One region of the Streptomyces sp. NPDC090021 genome, then DNA from elsewhere that is predicted to be linked to it. Evidence: riboswitches for the same ligand, from Rfam matches in the RefSeq annotation. Region 1 holds a riboswitch; each other region holds the start of a gene.
What was found. Region 1 has a riboswitch for thiamine pyrophosphate ahead of thiO (glycine oxidase ThiO). Riboswitches for the same ligand answer to the same signal wherever they lie in the genome.

Region 1 (4,205 bases):
CTTGTCGCGGAGCTGGACGATGTCCACGCCCCCGGCCAGGACGGCGTCGAGGAACTCGGGGAGGTCACCCTGGCGCTTGCGGGCGTCCGTGCACAGGTAGAGCCGGGCGTCGGACAGCTGCATGGGTGTACCCCCCGTGATGGAGGCGGTGTACGGGCGCGGGGCCCGTACACCGCGGTGGAGCTACTGCGGATCAGGTCAGAGGGCGAGCGCCTGAGCGCGGCGCTTCACCTCCGTGCCGCGATTCTCGCTCAGCGCCTGGGCGGGGGTGCCCGGCAGGGTCGGGTCGGCGGTGAAGAGCCACTCCAGCATCTCCTCGTCGGAGAAGCCGTCGTCGCGCAGGACGGTCAGCAGGCCGACGAGGCCCTTGACCACCTTGTCGCCGTCGATGAACGGCGCCGGAACCTGCAGGGCCCGGTTCTCGCCCCGGCGGACGGCGATGAGCTGCCCTTCCTTGACCATCTGGCGGACCCGCGTCACCTCGACGTTCAGCATCTCCGCGATGTCGGGGAGGTACAGCCAGTCGGGGACGAGGGAATCGATCTTTGCGTCAATCTCGGTCACAGGCCAAGCCTGCCACCTCCCACCGGCAGCCGGTAGCCGGGCGGACCGTCCGTGGCACGCCGCCCCGGCCGGGCGGGCCGCCGGCTACGCGGTGGCCGATTTCAGCGGGGTGCCCGGGTCGGCGACCCGGACCGGGTCCACCGGGACGCCGGCCTCGATCAGCCTGCGGCCCTGCGCCAGGTCGCGGGGGCGGCCGACCGCGAGGACCGCGACCAGGGCGCCGTCCCGCAGCCAGCACACCGACCAGGTCTCCTGGCCGGTGTCGCCGCGCCGGACGAGGGTGTCGGCCCCGCCGTGGTGGCCGGCGTACTGCACGAAGCGCCCGAACTGCTCGGACCAGAAGTACGGCACCGGGTCGTAGACCGCGGTGGGTTCCCCGGCCAGGATGTTCGCCGCGACGGCGCGCGGGCCCTGGAGGGCGTTGTCCCAGTGGTGGACCAGCAGCCGCGTCCCGTAGCGCCCGGACGGGAAGGAGGCGCAGTCGCCGACCGCGTACACCCCCGGCAGGGAGGTCAGCAGGTGGGCGTCCGCGGTGACCGAGCCGTCCGCCCCGCGCTCCACTCCGGACCCGGCCAGCCATCCCGTGGCGGGGCGCGCGCCGATCCCCACGACCACCGCGTCGGCGGGCAGGGTCCTGCCGTCGCCCAGGAGGACCCGTCCCTCCTCCACCGCGGTCACCTTCGCGCCGGTGATCAGTTCGGCGCCGGCCTGTGCGTACCAGCGAGCCATCGGCTCGGCGACCTCGGCGGGCAGGGCGCCCGCCAGCACCCGGTCGGCCGCCTCGACGACGGTCACCGCGCAGCCCGCCTCCCGGGCGGCGGTGGCGAACTCGGCGCCGATCCAGCCCGCGCCGACGACCACGACCCGGGAGGCGGCCGCCAGGACCGGGCGCAGCCGCGCCGCGTCGTCCAGCGTGCGCAGCAGGTGGACTCCCGGGACGCCCTCGGTGCCCGGGAGGGGCAGCGGCTGCGCGCCGGTCGCCAGGACGAGGGTCCCGTACGGGACCGGTCCCGCCTCGGTGTCCAGCTCGTGGTCGGCGGCCCGCAGTCCGGTGACCTCCGTACCGAGGCGGAGTGCGATGTCCAGGCCTTCGAAGTCCACGTCGAAGGCGGAGTCCTCGGCCTTGCCGAGCAGTACCGCCTTGGACAGCGGGGGGCGGTCGTAGGGCTGGTGGGGTTCGGCTCCCAGCAGGGTCACGGGGCCCGTGAAGCCCTGCTCGCGCAGGGCGACCGCGGTCTGCACCCCGGCCATTCCGGCGCCGACGATCACGACGCCGCGCTGATTCTGTTCCGTCTGCTCGCTCACGCGGCCACCCTAATCTTCTGACGCTCCGTCAGGAACAGGTGCCGCCTTACCCGCCGTCCACGGCCGGGATAGTCTGGCAACCGTACCTATCGCGGGAGTCCGGCGCACCGGGCTGAGAGGGAGGCTGTCCGGCCTCCGACCGTACGAACCTGATCCGGGTCATGCCGGCGAAGGGAGGGGCTGGACGCCCATGCACTCGTCTCGAAAGGGATCCGACGTCCTCGTCATCGGGGGCGGCATCATCGGCCTGGTCACCGCCTGGCGGGCGGCGGCCCGCGGACTGAGCACCGTACTCGCCGACCCGGCACCGGGCGGCGGCGCCGCCCGGGTCGCGGCCGGCATGCTCGCCCCGGTCACCGAACTGCACTACGGCGAGGAGGCCCTCCTCGGGCTCGGTCTCGCCTCCGCCGAACGCTATCCGCGGTTCGCCGCCGAGCTCGCGCAGGCGGGCGGCGGCATGGACATCGGCTACCGCGCCTGCGGCACCCTCGCCGTCGCCCTCGACGCCGACGACCGCCTCCACCTGCGCGAACTGCACGCCCTCCAGCGCCGCTGCGGCCTGGAGTCCGCATGGCTCACCGGCCGCGAGTGCCGCCGTCTGGAACCCATGCTCGCCCCGGGCGTGCGCGGCGGACTGCGCGTCGACGGCGACCACCAGGTCGACCCGCGCCGGCTCGCGGCCGCCCTGCTGGCCGCTTGCGAAGGCGCCGGGGTGACCGTCCACCGGGCGGCCGCCGAACAGCTGCTCACCACCGCGGACCGGGCGACCGGCGCCCTCCTCGACGACGGTACGGAGCTGCGCGCCGACCAGGTGGTCCTGGCCGCGGGTTCGCTCAGCGGCAGGCTGGCGGGCGTACCCGCCGAGGTGCTGCCGCCCGTGCGGCCGGTCAAGGGTCAGGTGCTGCGGCTCGCCGTGCCCCCCGCCTACGCGCCCTTCCTCTCCCGCACCGTACGGGCGGTCGTGCGCGGCAGCCACGTCTACCTCGTGCCCCGCGAGAACGGCGAACTCGTCATCGGCGCCACCAGCGAGGAACTCGGCTGGGACACCACCGTCACCGCGGGCGGGGTCTACGAACTCCTGCGCGACGCGCACGAACTGGTACCCGGCATCACCGAACTCCCGCTCACCGAGACCCGGGCGGGGCTGCGTCCCGGCTCGCCCGACAACGCCCCCCTGCTGGGCCCGACCGACCTGCCCGGCCTGCACCTGGCCACCGGGCACTACCGCAACGGGGTGCTGCTGACCCCGCTCACCGGCGAGGTGATGGCCGAGCTGCTGGTCACCGGCGAACTGCCCGAGATCGCACGCCCCTTCGCCCCCCGACGCTTCTCCGCCGCACGTCAGGAGTCGTACGCATGACCATCTCCGTCAACGGCGAGCCGCGCGAGGTCGCGGCCGACACCACGCTCGACACCGTCGTCGCCGACCTGACCGCGGCCGCCTCCGGGGTGGCCGCCGCACTCAACGAGACCGTGGTCCCGCGCGGCCAGTGGCCGGCCACCCCCGTGGGCGACGGCGACCGCGTGGAGATCCTCACCGCGGTCCAGGGAGGCTGACCGGCATGGCCGACGACCTCTTCACCCTGGGCGACCGGACCTTCTCCTCCCGCCTGATCATGGGCACGGGCGGCGCCCCGAGCCTGGACGTGCTGGAACGCGCCCTGGTCGCGTCCGGCACCGAACTCACCACCGTGGCCATGCGCCGCCTGGACCCGACGGTGCAGGGCTCCGTCCTCTCCGTCCTGACCCGGCTCGGCATCTCGGTCCTGCCCAACACCGCGGGCTGCTTCACCGCGGGCGAGGCCGTCCTCACCGCCCGGCTCGCGCGGGAGGCCCTCGGCACCGACTGGATCAAGCTGGAGGTGGTCGCGGACGAACGGACCCTCCTGCCCGACGGTGTCGAACTGCTGGACGCCGCCGAGGTCCTGGTGGACGAGGGCTTCACCGTCCTGCCGTACACCAACGACGATCCCGTGCTCGCGCGCAAGCTGGAGGACGTGGGCTGCGCGGCGATCATGCCGCTCGGCTCCCCCATCGGATCCGGGATGGGCATCCGCAACCCGCACAACTTCGAGCTCATCACGGAGCGCGCGGGGGTCCCGGTGATCCTGGACGCGGGAGCGGGCACGGCGTCGGACGCCGCGCTGGCGATGGAACTGGGCTGCGCGGCGGTGATGCTGGCCTCGGCCGTGACCCGGGCACAGGAGCCGGTCCTGATGGCATCCGCCATGCGGGACGCCGTCTCGGCGGGCCGCCTGGCCTTCCGGGCGGGCCGCATCCCCCAGCGCCGCTTCGCCGAGGCCTCCTCCCCCACGGAGGGCCGGGCCGCCCTGGAC
Region 2 (4,205 bases), on a different contig from region 1:
GTCTGCCCCCCAAGGTCTGAACGCCCCTCCGTGGACCCCGCCGAGCACGCTGGTGGAGATCGTCCGGCCGCCAGCACCGAACGGCGAGAAGCTGGAAGACCTGGCACAGCAGATGGGCGACGAACAGGCCCAGTACCTGGGTCAGGCCCTCGCCAAGCCCAACATGATCACCACCACTGAGAATTACCAGGACGGCCGCCTCATCGGCCTCCATCTCGACAACTGGGACAAGCTCAACTACGGGCAGAAGACGACCGGCCGACGCCGCCTCGCCCTCAATTTGGGCCCCGGAACCCGTTACATCCTTCTGGGCGCCCTCGACGCCCAAGCCGTCTGCCGGGCAGTCCACCCCGAGGACTATGCGTACCGCTGCCCCAGCACGGACGACTACCGCGCCCACGTCGCCGCAAGGCACCCCATCCGGTGCATCCGGATCCGCCTCGCACCCGGCGAGGGCTACATCGCCCCCACGGAGTACCTGCTACACGACGGCTCCACCGAAAACCAGGACCAGCCGTCGGCCATGGCCTTCTGGCTCGGCCGCTGGCAGCGCGGCACCCTGCCGTCCCTCGTCTGATCGCGACGCCGCCACCTCGGTCACATCGACCCGCAGGTGGACCTCCGGTTCAGGTCGTCTGGCCTGGGGCGCCGCCCAGAGGGACTGACACAGACGGTCCCGGTTCGAAATGGCGGAACCGGGACCGTGTGCTGAGGGACGATCTATCGTCAGAAGATCAGGCGACAGAACGGCGAAGGCTGGCCGACGACTCCCCCCGGAATGTCGTCGGCCAGCCACGTTCGCGCAGGTCAGTCGGCCAGCGGCAGGTAGACCCGGTTACCCGAGGCCGCGAACTCCGCCGACTTCTTGAGCATGCCTTCGGCGATCTCCGCCTCCGACGCGGCAGGCTCGTCGCCGCCGAACTGCTCTGTGATGCTTCTGCTGATCTTCATGGAGCAGAACTTCGGACCGCACATGGAGCAGAAGTGCGCGGTCTTCGCCGGCTCGGCGGGCAGGGTCTCGTCGTGGAACTCACGGGCCGTGTCCGGGTCGAGCGCCAGGTTGAACTGGTCTTCCCAGCGGAACTCGAACCGCGCGTCGGACAGGGCGTCGTCCCACTCCTGGGCGCCCGGGTGGCCCTTGGCGAGGTCCGCGGCGTGCGCCGAGATCTTGTAGGTGATGACGCCGGTCTTGACGTCGTCCCGGTTGGGCAGGCCCAGGTGCTCCTTGGGCGTGACGTAGCAGAGCATCGCCGTGCCCCACCAGGCGATCATCGCGGCGCCGATGCCCGACGTGATGTGGTCGTAGGCGGGCGCGACGTCGGTGGTCAGCGGGCCGAGCGTGTAGAACGGCGCCTCCTCGCAGATCTCCTGCTGGAGGTCGATGTTCTCCTTGATCTTGTGCATCGGGACGTGGCCCGGACCCTCGATCATCGTCTGCACGTTGTGGCGCTTGGCGATGGTGTTGAGCTCGCCCAGCGTCTTCAGCTCGGCGAACTGGGCCGCGTCGTTGGCGTCCGCGATGGAACCGGGGCGCAGGCCGTCACCCAGCGAGTACGTGACGTCGTACGTCGCCAGGATCTCGCAGAGTTCCTCGAAGTTCGTGTAGAGGAAGTTCTCCTTGTGGTGCGCGAGGCACCACGCAGCCATGATCGAGCCGCCGCGCGAGACGATGCCGGTCTTGCGACGGGCGGTCAGCGGGACGTACGGCAGCAGCACGCCGGCGTGGACCGTCATGTAGTCGACGCCCTGCTCGGCCTGCTCGATGACCGTGTCCTTGTAGATTTCCCAGGTCAGGTCCTCGGCGCGGCCGTCGACCTTCTCCAGCGCCTGGTACAGCGGCACGGTGCCGATCGGGACGGGGGAGTTGCGCAGCACCCACTCGCGGGTGGTGTGGATGTTGCGGCCCGTCGAGAGGTCCATGACCGTGTCCGCGCCCCATCGGGTCGCCCAGGTCATCTTCTCCACCTCCTCCTCGATGGAGGAGGTGACGGCGGAGTTGCCGATGTTGGCGTTGACCTTCACCAGGAACTTCTTGCCGATGATCATCGGCTCGATCTCCGGGTGGTTCACGTTCGCCGGGAGCACCGCGCGACCTGCGGCGATCTCCTCGCGGACGACCTCGGGGGAGACGTTCTCGCGGATCGCGACGTACTCCATCTCCGGGGTGATCTCCCCGCGGCGGGCGTACGCGAGCTGCGTGACGGCGGCACCGTCACGGCCCCGGCGGGGCTGGCGCGGACGGCCCGGGAAGACCGCGTCGAGGTTCTTGAGGCCACCGCGCGGCGAGGTGTGCTTGATGCCGTCGTCCTCGGGGCGGACCGGGCGCCCGGCGTACTCCTCGGTGTCGCCGCGGCCGATGATCCAGTTCTCGCGCAGCGGCGCGAGACCCCGTCGCACATCGGTCTCGATCTGCGGGTCGGTGTACGGACCGGACGTGTCGTAGAGCGTCACGTCCTTGCCGTTGGTGAGGTGGACCTGGCGGACCGGCACCCGGATGTCGGGGCGGGAGCCCGCCACGTAGCCCTTGTGCCAGCCCGGCTTGCGCTCGGTCGAGCCGTCGGCGTCGTGGCTGACGGCAGGCGTGCGTGCGTCCTGAATGGTCATGAGACCTATCTCCCTACGCCGGCATTACCCGGTAACAGGTTCGGCGGTCGACGCAGCCTCCTCCCGTACGCATCCGTGATGCGCGTACGGTGATCAGCGTCCTCTCAGCCCGGTGCTCCGAGCTCCCGCGTTGTGCAAAGTAGCCCCCACGCTAGCGTCATCCATGGCGTGCTGAACAGTGGGCCCCCTCATCTCTTGCGATGATCTGCTGGTGACGTCATCGCCGCAGCCCCCCACCGAGCCCCCCGAGCCCAGTGCCCACTCCGGCCACGCGCACGACGGCCCCAGCCATTCCCCCGGCCAGTCATCGGGCCACTCACACGGCCATTCGCACAGTCATGCACACGGGCCGGCGGCCCCCGTCTCGAAGCACCTGCGCAAGGTCATCGCGGCTGTGCTGATCCCGTTCGCCGCCGCCGTCCTCGTCGGCCTGGCGGTGCTCTGGCCGGGCGGCACGCCCGGCCACGAGCGGACCGGAGTGGGCTTCGACCGGCAGACCCAGCAGGCCAAGGTCGTCTCGCTGGAACAGGTCGACTGCAAGTCCGTGAACGCCTCGCAGGCGCCGGCGACCGGCGGGTCCCCGTCGGGCGGCGCGGCGCGGGCCGCTCAGACCGGGGACTGCAAGAAGGCCACCGTCGAGATCGGCAGCGGCCCGGATAAGGGGCGCACCTTCGTCGAGATCGTCCAGCCGGGCGCGCCACGGCAGTTGGCCGACGGCCAGGAGGTGGTGGTGGCCTACGCCCCGGACGCGCCCCGCGACCTGCAGTACTCGGTGATCGACGTGAACCGCAAGGTCCCGCTGGCGGTGCTGGCCGGCATCTTCGCGCTCGCGGTCGTCCTCGTCGGGCGGATGCGCGGGCTGTTCGCGCTGATCGCGCTGGTCGTCAGCTTCGGCGTGCTGACGCTGTTCATCCTGCCCGCCATCCTCCAGGGATCGAATCCCCTGGTGGTCGCGGTGGTCGGGGCGAGCGCGATCATGCTGATCGCGCTCTACCTGTGCCACGGTCTGACCGCCCGCACTTCGGTGGCGGTCCTCGGCACGCTCGTGTCGCTGCTGCTGATCGGCTTGCTGGGGTCGGTGTTCATCGACTGGGCGTTCCTCAGCGGCAACACCGACGACAACACGGGGCTGATCCACGGGCTGTACCCGGACATCGACATGAGCGGTCTGCTGCTCGCCGGCATCATCATCGGATCGCTGGGCGTGCTCGACGACGTGACGGTCACCCAGACCTCGGCGGTATGGGAACTCCACCAGGCCGACCCGTCGATGGGGCCGCGGGCCGTCTACCGGGCGGCCATCAGGATCGGCCGCGACCACATCGCGTCGGTGGTCAACACCCTGGTGCTGGCCTACGCGGGCGCCGCGCTCCCCCTGCTCCTGCTGTTCTCCATCGCCAACAGCAGCATGGGGTCGGTCGCGAACAGCGAGCTGGTCGCGGTGGAGATCGTACGCACCCTCGTCGGCTCGATCGGGCTGGTCGCCTCGGTGCCCGTGACGACGGCGCTGGCCGCGCTGGTGGTTTCGGCCGACCGGCCGGAATCCCCGGCCGTCGCACCGGGCTCGGGACCGGTGCGCGGCGGCCGGGGCCGGCGGCGCA
Region 3 (4,205 bases), on a different contig from region 1:
TCACGACCGCCCGCAGCAGCTGCTTGCCGGGGAACTCGAAGCGCGCGAAGACGTACGCGCCGGGGAGTGCGATCAGCAGGGTGAGCACGGTGGAGGCGAGCGCCTGCCAGGTGGTGAACCACAGCACGTCGGCGATGTCGGGCCGGGCCAGGACCTCACCGAACCGGCCGAACTGCCAGCCGGTGTCGGTCTTGAGGCCGCGGCCGACGATCGCGGTGACGGGGTAGGCGAAGAACAGCCCGAAGAAGGCCAGGGGGACGGCCATCAGGGCGAGGCGGACGGCGGTGGCGCGCCCGCTCTCGCCCTGTCCGGGTGTCCGCCCCGGTCCGGGGACCGGGGCGGCGTCGTGCGGCGCCGCGCCCGGGTCCTTCGTACCGCTTACTTCACGACGAGCGCGGTCCATGCCTTGACCCACTGCTCACGGTTCTCGGCGATGGTCTCCGGAGCGACGTTCTCGGGCTTCTCGACCACCACACCGTGCTGGGTGAACAGCTCCGGCAGCGCGGCGTCCTTGACCACGGGGTTCACGAACATCTGGAGCGGCATGTCCTCCTGGAACTTCTTGCTGATCATGAAGTCCACGAGGGCCTTGCCGCCCTCCTCGTTCTTCGCGCCCTTCAGCAGGCCCGCGAACTCGACCTGGCGGAAGCAGGTGCCGGTGGAGACGCCCGTGGGGGCCTCGGCCGGCTGCGGCTCGCCGTAGAGGACCTCGACCGGCGGGCTGGAGGCGTAGGAGACGACCAGCGGGCGGTCGCCCTTGGCCTTCTTGCCGCCCGCGGAGCCGGAGAACCGCTCGTTGTAGGCCTGCTCCCAGCCGTCGACGACCTCGACGCCGTTGGCCTTCAGCTTGGTCCAGTAGTCCTTCCACCCCTCCTCGCCGTACTTGCCGACGGAGGCGAGCATGAAGCCGAGGCCGGGAGAGGAGGTCGCGGCGTTCTCGACGACCAGCAGGTTCTTGTACTCGGGCTTGACCAGGTCGTCCAGCGTCTGCGGCGGGGCGATCTTCTTGTCGGCGAAGTAGGCCTTGTCGTAGTTGACGCAGATGTCGCCGGAGTCGACCGGGGTGACCCGGTGCTCCTTGTCGAGCACGTACTCGGGCTTCACCCCGCCCAGGCCCTTGGCCTCGTAGGGGGTGAAGATGCCGTTGTCGAGGGCGCGCGAGAGCAGGGTGTTGTCCACGCCGAAGAAGACGTCGCCGCGCGGGGAGCCCTTGGTGAGGATCTCCTGGTTCAGGGCGGCGCCCGCGTCACCGGACTTCAGCACCTTGACGGTGTAGCCGCTCTGCTGCTCGAACTCCTTGAGGACCGCTTCGGTCACGTTGAAGGAGTCGTGGGAGACGAGCGTGACGGTCTTGGACTTCGGGGCGTCGCTCGTGCCGGCGGGCTTGTCCTTGGCGTCGCCGCCGCCACAGGCGCTGAGCGTGGTGACGCCCAGCGCGGCCGCGAGCGCGGCGCCCGCGATCTTCCTGGTGGTGCTCACTGGTGAATTCCTCCTGGGATGACCAGGAGAAGACGCGGCCCTGACCGGCGCTCTGTGCGAGCGGACGCCGGGCAGGGCGCAACAGCTTGAGTGGTGACCGAACTTCCTACCCCGAATGACCGGGGCGAGGTTCAGAGGGTCTGCGGATGACGGATACCGCACTCTCAGCGCTGTGGCGCTCCCCTGTCGGAATATGCAATTGGTTCGGCCACAGGGTACCCCGTGGCCGAATGGGGCCGGCCGGAAGCGGAGGCTAGCGCTCCGAGGCTGCGAGCTGGCCGCACGCGCCGTCGATCTCCTGACCGCGGGTGTCACGCACGGTCACGGGCACACCGTGGCGGGCGATCGCCTCGACGAAGGCCTTCTCGTCCTCGGGCCGCGAGGCGGTCCACTTCGAGCCGGGCGTCGGGTTCAGCGGGATCAGGTTGACGTGGACGCGCTTGCCCTTGAGCAGCCGGCCCAGGAGGTCGCCGCGCCAGGCCTGGTCGTTGATGTCACGGATCAGGGCGTACTCGATCGAGATCCGCCGGCTGGACTTCTCGGCGTACTCCCAGGCCGCGTCGAGGACCTCGCGGACCTTCCAGCGGGTGTTCACCGGGACCAGGGTGTCGCGCAGCTCGTCGTCCGGCGCGTGCAGCGAGACGGCGAGACGGCACTTGAAGCCCTCGTCGGCGAACCGCAGCATGGCCGGGACCAGGCCGACGGTGGAGACGGTGATGCCGCGCTGGGACAGGCCCAGGCCGTCGGGCTCCGGGTCGGTGAGCCGGCGGATGGCGCCGACGACGCGGTTGTAGTTGGCCAGCGGTTCGCCCATGCCCATGAAGACGATGTTCGACAGCCGGGCGGGGCCGCCGGGGACCTCGCCGTCGCGCAGGGCGCGCATGCCGTCGACGATCTGGTGCACGATCTCGGCGGTGGAGAGGTTGCGGTCCAGGCCCGCCTGGCCGGTGGCGCAGAACGGGCAGTTCATGCCGCAGCCGGCCTGCGAGGAGATGCACATGGTGACCCGGTCGGGGTAGCGCATCAGGACGGACTCGACGAGCGTGCCGTCGTGCAGCTTCCACAGGGTCTTGCGGGTGGTGTCGTCGTCGCAGCTGATGTGCCGGATGACGTTCATCAGGTCCGGGAGGAGCTCCTGCTGGAGCTTGGTCCGGGAGCCCGCCGGGATGTCGGTCCACTCGGCCGGGTCGTGCGCGTAGCGGGCGAAGTAGTGCTGGGAGAGCTGCTTGGCCCGGAAGGGCTTCTCACCGATCGCGGCGACCGCTTCGCGGCGCTCGGCCGGGGTCATGTCCGCGAGGTGCCGGGGCGGCTTCTTGGCCCCGCGGGGAGCGACGAAGGTGAGCTCACCCGGAGCGGGACGGGGGGCCATGCGGTACTCCTCAGTACGACGAGGTGGGGGTCACCCCGCGCGTGCAGGGCCGGTCCGCGGCTGAAGCCGCTGGACGGAAAGGGCGCGCCGCGTACGCGCGGCGCGCCCTCCAGGATAACCCGACCGGGACCGGTCAGCCGGTGCCGACGAAGGCCGCCAGCAGCAGCCACACCACCGGGGCGGTGGGCAGCAGCGAGTCCAGCCGGTCCATGATGCCGCCGTGGCCCGGCAGCAGGGTGCCCATGTCCTTGATGCCCAGGTCCCGCTTGATCATCGACTCGCCCAGGTCGCCCAGGGTGGCGCTGACCGCGACCGCGAGGCCGAGCAGCAGGCCCTGCCACCAGGCTCCGCCGTCGATCAGGAACTCCATGCAGAGCGCGCCGGCGGCCATGGCGAAGGCCACCGCGCCGAAGAGGCCCTCGCGGGTCTTGCCGGGGCTGATGCGCGGCGCGAGCTTGGTCTTCCCGAAGCGCCAGCCCACCGCGTAGGCCCCGGTGTCACTGACCACGGTCAGGAGCAGGAAGGTGATCACACGCTGCGGCCCGTCGTCGGCGGTGAGCAGCATCGCGACGAAGGTGGCCAGGAAGGGCACGTAGAACGCCGCGAAGGCACCCGCCGTGACGTCCTTGAGGTAGTCCTCGGGGGGCTCGGTCATCCGCCACACCAGGACGGCCAGCACGGTCAGTGCCATGGCCACCCAGGCGCCCTCGGCCCCCCGGACGTATCCGGCGACGACCATGGCCGCGCCACCGACCGCGAGCGGGACCAGAGGGGCCTTGATGCCCTTCTTCTCCTGCAGCCGGGAGGTGAGCTCCCACAGGCCGACGACGACCGCCACGACGACGACGCCGACGAAGACCGCCTTGACGATCAGGAGAGAGGCGAAGATCACCGCGCCGAGGCCTACGCCCACCCCTATCGCGGCGCGCAGGTCCCGCCCCGCGCGCTTCTTCTGCGGCGGGGGGGAGGAGTCCTGCGGGTGCTCGGCATGCGGAGGCGGGGGGCTGGGCATGGGCTCCTGCGGCGGCGTATCGGCGCGGAAGGGGGAGCCGCCGTGCGGGGCGGCCCCCCGATCGCGTGCTTCCCGGTCGTCGAAGTCACGGCCGGCGGCATCGGGCACGATGGGCATGGGCCGAGTGTGCGGGCCCACCTGCGCATCGTATGCGGGACCCGCCGGAACCGGCTCCGGCTGCCAGGAAGAGTCGTTCATCAGACTTCGAGGAGCTCGGCTTCCTTGTGCTTGAGGAGCTCGTCCACCTGCGCGACGTACTTCGCGGTGGTGTCGTCGAGCTCCTTCTCCGCGCGACGCACCTCGTCCTCGCCCGCCTCCTTGTCCTTGACGAGCTTGTCGAGGGCG

Region 2: another riboswitch for thiamine pyrophosphate. It lies ahead of thiC (phosphomethylpyrimidine synthase ThiC); the one in region 1 lies ahead of thiO (glycine oxidase ThiO).
Region 3: another riboswitch for thiamine pyrophosphate. It lies ahead of ACIPXC_RS18110 (thiamine ABC transporter substrate binding subunit); the one in region 1 lies ahead of thiO (glycine oxidase ThiO).

What each region holds. Positions count from the first base shown of each region.
Region 1 covers NZ_JBIVFO010000042.1:35,998-40,202, forward strand. Annotated here, with positions in the region: gene thiE (thiamine phosphate synthase) at 1-123, opposite strand, end outside; gene ACIPXC_RS28300 (Rv2175c family DNA-binding protein) at 199-564, opposite strand; gene ACIPXC_RS28305 (NAD(P)/FAD-dependent oxidoreductase) at 649-1,869, opposite strand; TPP riboswitch at 1,951-2,062, shown strand; gene thiO (glycine oxidase ThiO) at 2,060-3,229, shown strand; gene thiS (sulfur carrier protein ThiS) at 3,226-3,426, shown strand; gene ACIPXC_RS28320 (thiazole synthase) at 3,432-4,205, shown strand, end outside.
Region 2 covers NZ_JBIVFO010000005.1:144,832-149,036, reverse strand. Annotated here, with positions in the region: gene ACIPXC_RS05450 (hypothetical protein) at 1-577, shown strand, start outside; gene thiC (phosphomethylpyrimidine synthase ThiC) at 808-2,604, opposite strand; TPP riboswitch at 2,598-2,743, opposite strand; gene ACIPXC_RS05440 (YibE/F family protein) at 2,783-4,205, shown strand, end outside.
Region 3 covers NZ_JBIVFO010000020.1:71,704-75,908, reverse strand. Annotated here, with positions in the region: gene ACIPXC_RS18115 (ABC transporter permease) at 1-265, opposite strand, end outside; gene ACIPXC_RS18110 (thiamine ABC transporter substrate binding subunit) at 379-1,479, opposite strand; TPP riboswitch at 1,565-1,674, opposite strand; gene rlmN (23S rRNA (adenine(2503)-C(2))-methyltransferase RlmN) at 1,733-2,848, opposite strand; gene ACIPXC_RS18100 (phosphatidate cytidylyltransferase) at 2,982-4,058, opposite strand; gene frr (ribosome recycling factor) at 4,058-4,205, opposite strand, start outside.